Regions from separate parts of the Bacillus sp. D48C genome, predicted to be linked through region 1. Evidence: riboswitches for the same ligand, from Rfam matches in the RefSeq annotation. Region 1 holds a riboswitch; the other holds the start of a gene.
What was found. A riboswitch is a leader RNA that binds a small molecule or an ion and turns the genes downstream of it on or off. The one in region 1 is predicted to bind cyclic di-AMP.
Positions count from the first base shown of each region.

Region 2: another riboswitch for cyclic di-AMP. It lies ahead of ACLBXA_RS21285 (APC family permease); the one in region 1 lies ahead of ACLBXA_RS13990 (hypothetical protein).

Region 1 covers NZ_JBKFAQ010000004.1:402,638-409,226, forward strand. The annotation lists gene kdpB (potassium-transporting ATPase subunit KdpB) at 1-564, opposite strand, end outside; gene kdpA (potassium-transporting ATPase subunit KdpA) at 578-2,245, opposite strand; gene kdpF (K(+)-transporting ATPase subunit F) at 2,265-2,345, opposite strand; gene ACLBXA_RS13980 (SipW-dependent-type signal peptide-containing protein) at 2,342-2,446, opposite strand; cyclic di-AMP (ydaO/yuaA leader) riboswitch at 2,546-2,691, opposite strand; gene ACLBXA_RS13985 (hypothetical protein) at 2,952-3,182, opposite strand; gene ACLBXA_RS13990 (hypothetical protein) at 3,199-3,585, opposite strand; cyclic di-AMP (ydaO/yuaA leader) riboswitch at 3,679-3,826, opposite strand; gene thiD (bifunctional hydroxymethylpyrimidine kinase/phosphomethylpyrimidine kinase) at 3,912-4,724, opposite strand; gene thiF (thiazole biosynthesis adenylyltransferase ThiF) at 4,740-5,759, opposite strand; gene thiG (thiazole synthase) at 5,752-6,522, opposite strand; gene thiS (sulfur carrier protein ThiS) at 6,525-6,589, opposite strand, start outside.
Region 2 covers NZ_JBKFAQ010000009.1:213,780-220,368, reverse strand. The annotation lists gene trhO (oxygen-dependent tRNA uridine(34) hydroxylase TrhO) at 279-1,238, shown strand; gene ACLBXA_RS21300 (hypothetical protein) at 1,396-2,871, opposite strand; gene panE (2-dehydropantoate 2-reductase) at 3,047-3,991, shown strand; gene ACLBXA_RS21290 (hypothetical protein) at 4,056-4,184, opposite strand; cyclic di-AMP (ydaO/yuaA leader) riboswitch at 4,325-4,471, shown strand; gene ACLBXA_RS21285 (APC family permease) at 4,616-6,442, shown strand.

The DNA of each region.
Region 1 (6,589 bases):
ATCACCACCCGCTTCTTTTATTACAGGAGCTGATTCTCCTGTAATTGCAGATTCATCTACAGACGCTAATCCTTTGATTACTTCACCATCATTCGGAATCATTTCTCCTTGTTTTACGATAACAACATCACCTTTTCTAAGATCAGTTGCTGAAACTTGGACAATGTCTCCATTTTCTTTTACAACATTTGCAAACACATCTTTCTTCGACTGCTTTAAAGAATCGGCTTGCGCTTTACCACGACCCTCTGCTAATGCTTCTGCAAAATTCGCAAATAAAACTGTAAATAATAGAATAAGAGAAACTGTTATATTAAACCATCCTGGTATACTACTAGAACTGCTTGGAAGAAAAGATAAAATGAACGTAATGATAAACCCAATTTCCACAACGAACATAATCGGATTCTTTATCATGACTTTCGGATTCAATTTCGCAACGGATTGTTTCATCGCATGTGTTACGATATCACGATCCATCGTTTTCGCTTGTCTAACTTCATCTTCTACAGCATGTATTTGTGACTTATTTAATTGTTTTTCTTTTACTACTACCGGTCTCATCATTTACCCTCCATTACTTCAATGTAAGAAATTCTGCAATTGGTCCGAGTACTAACATCGGGAAAAATGTTAATGCACCGACAATTACAATTGTTCCGATGAAGATGCCACCAAATAAACTATTATCTGTACGGAACGTTCCAACTGTTTCTGGCACTACCGTTTTTTCTTTCAACGAAGCTGCCACAGCTAGCATCGTAATTAAACTGAAGTAGCGTCCTAAAAACATAACTAAACCAGTCGTAATATTCCAAAACGGTGTATTATCTCCTAATCCTTCAAATCCAGATCCGTTATTCGCAGCTGACGATGTATATTCATATACAACTTGTGTTAAACCGTGGAAACCGGAATGAGAAATAGCATCCGTTCCTAAATTTGTTGAAAGAGCTAATGCCGAAAATCCTAAAATGAGCAATGGATGAAATAAAATCGTGACTGCGATTAATTTCATTTCCTTACCTTCAATCTTTTTACCTAAAAACTCTGGTGTCCGTCCAACCATTAACCCAGATATAAACACCGCGATAATTGCATACATAATAATGTTTACAAAGCCTGCTCCAACTCCGCCATACACTGTATTTAACATCATATTTACGAGGGGAACTAGACCACCAATTGGTGTTAACGTATCATGCATCGTATTAACAGCGCCTGTTTCAGCAGCTGTCGTTACTGTTGCGTATAGTGAAGAAAATACTGTTCCAAATCGTACTTCTTTCCCTTCTGTACTTCCTTGTACATGTTCGATACCCATTCCATTTAATGCCGGGTTCCCGTTTAGTTCAGATGTCGTAATCGTTATAAACCCTAGTAAAAATACCATAAATAGTGACACGAAAAGGATGCGGCCTTGTTTTTTATTTCCGACCATTCGTCCGTACGTAAATGGAAGTGCTGTTGGTAATAACATCATAAGCATCATTTGCAAAATATTACTCATTTGTCCTGGATTTTCGAAAGGATGCGTAGAGTTTGCTCCGAAAAATCCACCGCCGTTATTTCCAAGTTCCTTAATGGAAACGAATGATGCAACAGGTCCGCGTAAAATACTTTGCTTTGCACCTTCAATCGTTTGTGCTGTAACCGCCCCATCTAACGTTTGTGGTACGCCAAGTGCGACAAAAACTAGTGCCGCAATAAATGCGATAGGAAGAAACACTCTCGTTAACGCTCTCGTAAAATCAACGAAAAAGTTACCAAGTTCTTTTCCAGCAAGTCCTCTTATAAATGCCATAACGAGTGCTAATGTCGTTGCCGGTGCTGCAAACATTAAAAATGTAATTCCGATTAATTGTGATAAATAAGATAAACCATTTTCACCGCTATAATGCTGTAAGTTTGTATCAGCCATAAAACTAATTGCTGTATTAAAAGCGAGCGTAGGCTCCATTCCTTCAATATGTGCTGGATTTAGCGGCAACACACCTTGTAATCTGAAAATGAAATATACGACAACAATCATAAATCCATTGAGTAAAACTAATGATAATGCGTACTGTTTCCACGTTTGATTGTATGCTTTTACACCTGTAATTTTAAAAATAAGTTTTTCAAAAGGCCCGAATACTTTATCTAGCGTTTTGCTACCTTGAAAAGCTTTCTCTAAATAAATCCCCGTTGGCTTTGCTACTAAAATAAACAAGAGCATTGTAATAATGACTGCAACCCAAATCATAATGAATGATTCCCCCTAATTAAAACTTCTCTGGATTTAATAATGCATACACTAAATACACTGTAATTGCTGCGACTATAACCGATAAGACAATCATCATGATTGCTTTCCTTCTTTCACAACTTTATCTGACCAACTTGCAAGACTTGCCATCGATGCAACTAATAAAATAAAAATCCCGACCATTACAACATCTAACATAACTATCCCTCTCTTCATTTTGTTAAAATTTACCATTTAAATATTAAAAAAGAACACTGAGCTCTACTCAGTGTTCAAAAAATGAACAACAAAAAGTAAACCTCCTCTCTAAACGCTTACGAGGTTAGCTGTCGGATTCGGGCCTAAAGAGTAGCCCTACTTTCAAAACTGAAAGATTCACCCCAAGTGACGATGCACAAAATTGGTTCCCCCGCTCCATTTCTGGAACTCAGCGATTTTAGGTTTTTTTGGAAATTTTATGAATGATTTATGAGAGTAAATATACTCCTCTATATTTCACTTGTAAAGGGGTAAATTACTGAAAATAAGAAAATATCCATCTATTTAAACGCTTACATTGAGTATTATTAATATTCTTTCATCTATTTACTCGTCTTTTCTTTCATTTTCACAGAAATGATCTTTTCGATACGAAATAAAAAGAGCGAATGACATAAAGTGCATAGCTTGTTGCACTTAGCATTCGCTCTTTTTATTTCACTATTTATTCTCCTCGTAAAAAAGCACGTAAATTTCTCCCGCGAATATAAACTTGTGACAATTCTGCATGTAGCTGCTCATATTCGATAACATCTGTTTTTAAATATAAAGCGTCTTTCGATGGCAATATGATATAGGGCCTTGGAAAAATAGGATCCAGCACCACCAATTCTTGAACTCGCTCTACTGATATCGCCCAACGATTCGCTATATCTCCTAGTAACAACACTTTCATCTTCTTTTCCTCCACCCTATTCAAAAAATAAAAAAGAAATATTATCACAATTCGTAAACACGACAAATTTAGCTCCAATTGTTTCATAGAGCCTCGCTGGATATCGTTTATTCCTTGTAACAACAGTAATAGGTGCTTGAAAAGAAAAGCGAATGTGTTCTGTGAAGAAACTAACGATTGGAAGCTCATCTCCTAGTAAAATCACCTTCTTAATACACTCACAAATACTAGTAAAGTCCTGCTCCTTACTGCAACTATAAGTCCAATCAAACCCACAATTCCTAACTTCAGCCGCTATCTCTTCATTTGCCGTAAAAATAATTAACTCATGTTGAAATGATACTAGATCTCTTAAACTATCTACCTTACTTTCTTCTCCAACACAAATAAGTGTTAGTTCCATGTACCTCATCCTCCTTAGTATAAAAGAAATCAAACATAGATTGATATTCCCCTATACTAATCAGATCGATGAAGTGATGTATCCATCATGGCACCGTCCTCTCTCAAGACGCTTACGAAGTTAGCTGTCGGATTCGGACTTTGAGAGTAGCCCTACTTTCAAATTTGAAAGATTCACCCCTAGTGCAGACGCACAAATTGGTTCCTCCGCTCCATATAATTGGACTCAGCGTTTACAAAAAAATATATTCTGGCTGATATATTACTCCTGTATTTTGAAAAAGTAAACAGAAAAAAAGCCAGTTATAAAACTGGCTTTTCACTTATCTATACACGCGTTCTATTCACTTTATACGCAAAATGATTCGTCGGTCCATGACCACTACCAATATTCAATGGCTCTTCAATTGCTATACTAATAAATCGTTTTGCTTCTTGAACAGCATCTTTAATTGAGTATCCTTTCGCAAGTCCTGCTGTAACCGCTGAAGCAAATGTACACCCACTTCCATGCGTTTGCTTTGAAGGAATTCGCTCGCTTCTAAACTCAATAAATTTTTCTCCATCAAAGAGGAAATCAATTACTTCATTACCTTGATATTCTGCATGTCCGCCCTTCATAAGCACATATTTAGCACCTAATTCGTGCAATACTTTTGCAGCTTCCTTACTATCTTCAATATTATGAATCTCCATCCCAGTTAACACTTCTGCTTCTGGGACATTCGGTGTTATAACAGTTGCTACTGGTAATAAATATTCTTTTAATGCTTGAACTGCTTCTTGCTGTAATAATGATGCACCGCCTTTTGCAATCATAACGGGATCTAGCACAATATTATTCCAGCCAAACTTTTTAATTTGTTCTGCAACAATTTGAATTATTTCACTACTAAATAACATTCCTAGTTTCACTGCATCTGGTGTTAAATCCGTACCAATTGAATTCAGCTGTTCTGTAATACCTTCTAACGGAACAGGATATACCCCTTGAACGCCAAGCGTGTTTTGAGCAGTAATTGCCGTAATAGCCGTCATTCCGTATACACCAAGCTCTTGGAATGTTTTTAAATCTGCCTGAATTCCAGCACCGCCGCCGCTATCAGACCCTGCAATTGTTAAAGCTTTATTCACTTTCATCCCACTCATCCTTTTCTATCCAAAATAGCGATGATAAATCGTTTTTGCTTCGCTTATATCTTTCGTTCCATGTACGAGTACACGACCATCTTTAAAAGCAACTAATCTCTTTTCTTCCACAGAAAATGATAATAAATATGGATTTACATTTAAATCATTTACACGATCATCCAGCAGCTTTTTGTACCTCTCAAAATCCATTTCCTCTTTATGAGGTGGTCTAATTTGAACTGTATTTCGCCCGCATAAAACTGCTGTTTTCGATGTGTTTTCTTTATTTAAATACGGGTATATCGCATTCTCTCCGCACGAAGGACAATTGTGTTTACGAAGCTTTTGCACATTCATACATGAATATTCATTCTTCCATACATCAAATGACACAAGTCCATCTCGCAGTGATTCGTAATCTTCTACTAACAGTTTAAGAGCTTCTGTTACTTGATGAGAAACGACGAGAGATACAGCAGGTGATATAATACCCGCTGTATCACATGTTGCCCCGCCAAGCGGAATCGACTGTAATAAACATGATAAACATGGTGTTTTACTAGGAAGGATTGTGTAAGAAAGACCGTAACTACCTACACATGCACCGTAAATCCATGGAATAGAATATTTTTGTGCTATATCATTTACAATAAAGCGTGTTTCAAAATTATCAGTCGCATCAATCATTACATCAACATTTGTAACAAGTTCTTCTAGCTCTTCAGCTGTTACATCTTGAACGAGAGCTTCTATTGTTACATCACTATTGATCTCTTCTAAACGTTTTTTAGCCGCTATAGCTTTTGGAAGATTATTCTTTACGTCGCTCTCTGCATACAATTGTTGTCTTTGTAAATTACTCCAATCTACATAATCACGGTCAACAATTGTTATCTTGCCAACACCTGCTCTTACAAACATCTCTGCATTTGCACTACCTAATGCACCTGCACCGATAATAAGCACATGCTTTTCTCTTATCTTTTGCTGTCCTTCTTCTCCAATTGGAGAAAATAGTTCTTGGCGAGAATATCGATTATTCAACTACGCTCATTCCTTCTAAAGGACTACTTGCAGTTGCACAACGCTTACGTGCAATACGACCTGCTTCAAATCCTAAACGTCCTGCCTCAATACTTAATTTCATTGCTTGTGCCATTTTAATAGGATCTTTTGCTCCTGACACAGCCGTATTTAATAACACACCATCCGCTCCTAATTCCATTGCAAATGCCGCATCAGCTGGACTACCAATACCGGCATCAACGATAACTGGTACTGTCGCTTGTTCAATAATGAAGCTCAAATTTAATGGATTTACAATACCAAGCCCTGAACCGATTGGTGATGCTCCTGGCATAATCGCATGCACGCCAAGCTCTTGTAATTTACGTGCTAATACAACATCATCAGATGTATACGGAAGTACGATAAATCCTTCTTCTAGTAACATTTCAGATGCCTTTAACGTTTCTACCGGATCAGGTAATAACGTTCTATCATCACCAATAACTTCTACCTTTATCATGTCACAAAGCCCAGAGGCTTTTGCTAATTTTGCAATACGAACAGCCTCTTCAGCGTTTTTTGCCCCTGCTGTATTTGGTAATAACGTATATTTTTTCACATCAAGTTTCTCTAATAAATTAGGTTGCTTTGCATCAAAGATATCCATACGACGTACTGCAAACGTTAAAATTTCAGCTTCAGAAACGTCAATTGCCTTTTGCTGCACGTCAAAATCAGGGAATTTACCTGTTCCTAATAAAAGTCTAGAATGAAATGAAAATGGTCCAATGTTTAACATAATCAACCGCCTCCTACGAAAGTTACAATCTCAATTTGGTCTCCATCAAAAACAGATGTATCTGTAT
Region 2 (6,589 bases), on a different contig from region 1:
ACATAGTGAATTAAAGGGCTGTTTTTGAAATTTATGTGAACATAAAGCCGATAATACAGCATATTAATTGATGGAATTGCATTTGTATGATATATAATATATTGGGATTACAACATAACCATAGTGTTTTGATGTGTAATCTTGTTTTTTTATTTTTGTTAACTGATAGAAAATAGTATAAAGAAAAGAAAATGGGATTCATTTTCTTATTATATATGTTTTGATATGAACGTTAACTTATACATGATTTTAAAAATTAGATAGGTGGTAGAAATACATTGGCAACTACAAAACCATACAGAGTATTACTATATTACATGTACACAACAATTGAAAATCCAGAAGAATTCGCGGCAGAGCATTTAGAATTTTGTAATTCACTTGAATTAAAAGGAAGAATTCTTGTAGCAAAAGAAGGTATTAACGGAACTTGTTCTGGAACTGTAGAGCAAACAGAAAAATACATGGAAGCAATGAACAATGATCCACGTTTTGATGGTATCGTATTTAAAATAGATGAAGAAGAAGGGCATGCATTCAAGAAAATGCACGTACGTCCTCGTCCAGAATTAGTTACACTTCGTCTAGAAGATGACATTAACCCACACGAAATAACTGGGAAGTATTTAGAGCCAAAAGATTTTTATGAGGCAATGAAACAAGAAGATACAGTTATCATTGATGCACGAAATGATTATGAATTTGATTTAGGACACTTCAAAGGTGCGATTAAACCTGATATTGAATCATTCCGTGAATTACCAGATTGGATTAGAGAAAACAAAGAAACACTTGAAGGTAAAAAGATTTTAACTTATTGTACAGGCGGAATTCGTTGTGAGAAATTCTCAGGTTGGTTAGTTCGTGAAGGTTATGAAGATGTGAGTCAGCTTCACGGCGGAATTGTAACGTACGGAAAAGACCCAGAAGTACAAGGTGAGCTTTGGGATGGACAATGTTACGTGTTTGATGAGCGTATCGCTGTACCAGTAAATCAAAAAGAACATGTTATCGTTGGTAAAGACCACTTTACAGGTGAACCATGTGAGCGCTATGTAAACTGTTCAAATCCAGAATGTAATAAGAAAATTTTATGTTCTGAAGAAAACGAAGCGAAATATTTACGTGCATGTTCTCATAAATGTCGTGTAAGTCCACGTAACCGCTACGTAATACAACATGAATTAACGGAAGAGCAAGTAGCTGCTGCATTAGAGAAAATCGAAGCAGGGAAGTAAGCTGAATTCGTATAATAAAAAGGTACTCCAAGCTTTATTTTGGAGTACCTTTTTTGTTATACGGTTCTGTCATTTGTCGGTAATTCGATATATTTGAAAAATCGCTGATAAAAATTTCATTTACTGCAGCATACCACATATTTGGAAATAACCTTCTTTAATTTTTATCCTCTTTTTCTTTTACAGCAGACAGTACAGTTTGTTTTACCCATGCTTTTCTTCTTTTGTGCTGCACAGCCCATTGGTATAACCCTTGAGCCCCTAAAATAAGTGAAATGACAATGCCGCTAATCGCAATTAATAGAGCGAAAAATTCAAGAGGTGACGATATTTTGTTTGAATCGGTGTTTCTTAGAAGATCGATCATAGTAAACCCTAACATTTGGCCTACTACAGAGTAGAGCGTTAAAATTAATAATAAGAGACTATCTTTTTTTGAGGCGACATTTTCTTGATATTTAAACAAACTATCAAGATTTTGTTTCGCGTTCGAGTATAAAACCTCAATATTAAAAAGTTTTCTTAAGCGGAAGAAAATATCTTCACTTTGTGATTGAGATACTAATTCTAAAGAAAAATAATTAGCAGTGAACGAATTAATCGAATAAATTAATTTCTCTATTTCATTAGTATCTTGTTCAATATTTAGCTCAGCATAGGCGTTTGCCATTTTTAATAAAACAATTTTATGGAATAGGTTTAATAATAAAGCGTAATAAAATTCTCCGTACATTTGACTAGCAAGTTTATCGATTTCGCGTTCTCCTTCATTTGTTACACATGTAAAAATATGTTCTTCCATAATGAAATAACGATTTGGAGCCCATCTCTGGTAAGCGTGTTTTTTTAAATAGTTATGAATGTAAGGAAGGTTACTTGCACTCACATATGGCTTACCATCACTTGTTAATCCGGAAAGACTGGAAGTACGATAAACATCCACTTCATTAAGTTCCATACCTTCTTTTAGTGACAATAAAGTTTGGACGTACATTCTCTGGTCTTCAAAGAAAGGGAAGGTTTGAAAGTATGAACTTCTTAATCTCTTCTTTTCAAAGAAATCAGTTACGCCATGAAATAAATAACCAAAAATGAATTTCTCAACTTGGGAATACTTTTTTCCGTTACATTCAATACAAATAGACTCATTTGTATCAGTTTTAGTTTCAAGTACACGGAAGCGATCTGCGAATTCGATTGCTTCAGATAAAGTCATGTTTGGAGCAGTGTTTACTTCTGTTCGAATTGTTAAGAAGCCAAGTTCATAAGGACAAAGTGTTACATCAATAGAGTGTATCTTGAATGGAATTGAAATAAGGTTTGTTGTTAAATGTCCAGTTAAGTTAAGATCTTTTGAATAACGTTGCAAGCCCTTTTGATGCTCTGAGTGAGGAAAGAGAATTTTATTTGTAAATGAAAGATAGTATGCTTCCATATTTTGATGTGAAACTTTAAACTCCCCATAATATGTATTTTCATCATCGAGATGATCGAGCCGAAAAGGACGAAAATCGTTTTTTTGTAAGAAAGGGAACATATTTTGTTCATATCCAGTTTTAAACGAAAACGGGAATATAAATTGGAATATAGCTGTTGCTACACCTTTTTCCTCAATTGTTTGTATTGCCTCCATCTACATTGTTTCCTTTCCATATATGCTATAGAAACAACATGCCCAAATTTATTTGAAAATAACCACTGTTTTATACTCAATTGAGAGTGAAAATTCAGCTTATTTAGCAGAGGACATGTATAATGTTATGTATACTAAAAGTTGTAAAATTGTATTTTGAAAAGGGGGATGCTGTATGCGGATTTTAGTATTAGGCGCTGGTGGAGTCGGAGGGTTTTTTGGTGGCAGATTAGTCGAAAAGGGAGAAGATGTTACATTTCTTGTTCGTAGTAAACGGAAAAAACAATTAGAGGAAAGAGGACTTGTAATCCGAAGTGTTAACGGGGATTTTTCCTTCCAACCGAAATTAATAACGAAAGAAGAGAGAACTTCTCCATTTGATGTCATTTTATTTTCAACAAAAGCGTATCACTTAAACGAGGCTATTCAAGATTTGAAGCCGTTTGTTGGCGAAAATACTGTAATCATTCCATTGTTAAATGGTATCGCTCATTTATCACTACTACAAAAAGAATTCGGCGAAGAAAAAGTAATTGGCGGTTTATGCTTTATCGAGACGACGTTAAACGATCAAGGAGAAATTGTACAAACTAGTGCTGCCAACAGACTTGTGTTTGGAGAAATTAAGTCTCAAAATTCAGAGAGAGTAAAGCATATTTCTAAAGCATTTGCAGGTACGAAGTCTAGTTTTGTTTTAAGTGAAAATATTACGCAAGATATGTGGCATAAATATTTATTTATTACTGTAATGTCAGGTGTGACAACGTTAATGCGTGCACCAATTGGACCAATTCGTGAAAGTGAAGGCGGCCGTGATTTTATCCGTAATGTGTTTGAGGAATCTGTACAAATCATGAGAGTATTAGGAGCTCCAGTAAAGGAAAATATTGCCCAGGAACATATGAAAACGATTGATAAAATTTCGTATGATATGAAGTCATCGATGCAGCGTGATATGGAAAAGGGTTCATTTATTGAAGGGAAGCACTTGCAAGGATATTTACTGGATGTAGCAGAGAAATTTTCTATAGCGGCACCATTATTAGGAACTATATATCAAAATTTAAAGGTGTATGAAGAGATGACCTTTAACAAATCTGTAATAGAATTAGATGTATGAAAAAATAAAAAAGATAGCAATATATAAGTGTATTGCTATCTTTTTTATTTTTTTGTATGACAAATCATTTATTTCTTTTCGTTCTATCTGTCAAATTTATTTCCTGTTCACGTTTACCATATAACTGATTAATTTCATTTGCTACTGCATCTAAATATGAATCGGAAAAAATAGGCTTCTTTTCTTTAGACATATGGGTCTCCTTTGTGGATTTTTTAGTATTCATTATGTATATTTCTCAGCGGATTATGCGCAATCATTTTAATTTTTTTCTTATTAAAAATTTTTGTTTACTTTTTGAAAATAAAGGAGTATTATAATCCACAGTTTCAATTTTCTAAATCGCTGAAACCGCATGGTACGGGGGACCCGTTTTTACGGATTAGTACATAATCCGATGGGGTGAATCCTTGAAAAAGGTAGGGCTACTCATAGGCCCGAATCCGACAGCTAACCTCGTAAGCGTTATATTGAGAAGGAAGGTGGAGCTTGTGCGACAAAAAAAATAATGTCTACAAGTCTATTTCGCTATGGCTTGTAGACATTTTTTGTTTTCTGAAGAAATAGTTTACTGGCTGTAACAAGCAGAAAAGTTCGTACAAAATTATTGGAGAGTGGACAGCATTGGTTTCATCTATTAAAAGATTTTTAATTGGAAGACCGTTAAAATCAACGGAGCTTGGAGAACAAAAGCTTAATAAAACGAAAGCTTTAGCTATTTTATCTTCTGACGCATTGTCATCAGTTGCTTACGGTCCAGAGCAAATTTTAATTGCTTTAGCAGGTGTTGGAGCGATCGCCTATTGGTATTCCATTCCGATCGCTGTTGGGGTATTAGTATTATTGACAGCCCTTATTTTATCTTATCGTCAAATTATTTTTGCTTATCCGCATGGCGGGGGAGCGTATGTTGTATCAAAAGAAAATTTAGGGATGAATCCAGGCTTAATTGCTGGAGGATCTTTATTAGTTGACTATATTTTAACTGTTGCGGTAAGTGTGTCCGCGGGTACAGATGCAATTACTTCTGCGTTTCCTAGCTTACATGCACATAACGTAATTATTGCGGTTATATTTGTTATATTAATTACGATATTAAATTTAAGAGGAGTAACGGAATCAGCTTCCGTGCTAGCATATCCTGTTTATTTATTCGTTTTAGCACTATTTATATTAATTGGTGTGGGCATATATAATATTTTAACTGGTCATGTTTCACCTACTTTACATGCGCCGATTGGAACACCAGTTGCAGGAATTAGTTTATTTTTATTACTAAGAGCATTTGCATCAGGTAGTTCTGCTTTAACAGGTGTTGAAGCAATTTCAAATGCAATTCCGAACTTTAAAGATCCTGCGCCAAACAATGCTGCAAAAACATTGCTTGCAATGGGTGCATTACTTGCTGTGTTATTTTCAGGAATTGTATTTTTAGCTTATTATTACGGAGTGACTCCGAGTAAAGAAGTAACAGTTGTTTCTCAAATTGCTGAACAAACATTTGGACGTAATTTCATGTACTATTTCATACAAGGTACAACAGCTTTAATATTAATTCTCGCTGCTAATACAGGCTATTCTGCATTTCCTTTATTAGCGGTTAACCTTGCAAAAGATAAATTCATACCGAGAATGTTTACGATTAGAGGAGACCGTTTAGGTTACTCAAACGGTATTATTATACTTGGAGTTGCTTCGATTATTTTAATTGTAGCTTTCCAAGGACAAACAGAACATTTAATTCCACTATATGCAGTAGGTGTATTTATTCCATTTACACTTTCTCAAACAGGGATGGTATTAAAATGGCTTCGGGAAAAACCTGAAGGATGGGCTTTAAGATTAACGGTTAATTTAATTGGTGCAGTTATTAGTTTTATCGTAATGAGCATGTTCTTTTTAACTAAATTTGCACAAGTTTGGTCGATACTTATTTTCTTACCTGCAATCATCTTCTTATTCCACAGAATTAAGAAGCACTATGATGCGGTAGGTGATCAGTTAAGTTTAAAAACTTGTGAACCACTTGTTCCGATTAAGGGAAATGTAATCGTCGTTCCGGTAGCTGGTATGACTCACGTAGTAGAAAATTCATTGAACTATGCTAAGGCTCTTTCGGCAGATCAAGTTATTGCTGTATATGTTGCTTTTGACAGGGAAGAGGAAAAGAAATTTGAAGAGAAATGGAAAAAGTGGCAACCTGAAGTTAGGCTTGTTACATTACATTCTCATTATAGAAGTATTATCCAGCCGCTAACGAAGTTCATCGATACAGTGCAATATAAGGCAAGTGAATCGAATTACCGCGTTACGGTCGTTATACCACAGTTCATTCCGAAAAAAGGTTGGCATAACATTCTTCATAATCAATCCAGTTTACTCATACGTGCGTATTTACTTTATAAAAGAAATGTTGTTATTACGACAGTTCCATATCATTTGAAAAAATAAGAAGATTTTTTAAGGATAGCTTCGTGAAAATGAAGCTATCCTTTTTGTGTATATGCTATGCATAATTGCATATGGGCTCGAAAATTATATTTATATAATTTTATCAGTTATTTTCAAGTAGTGTTTTCTGTTGTGATATGTAGATAT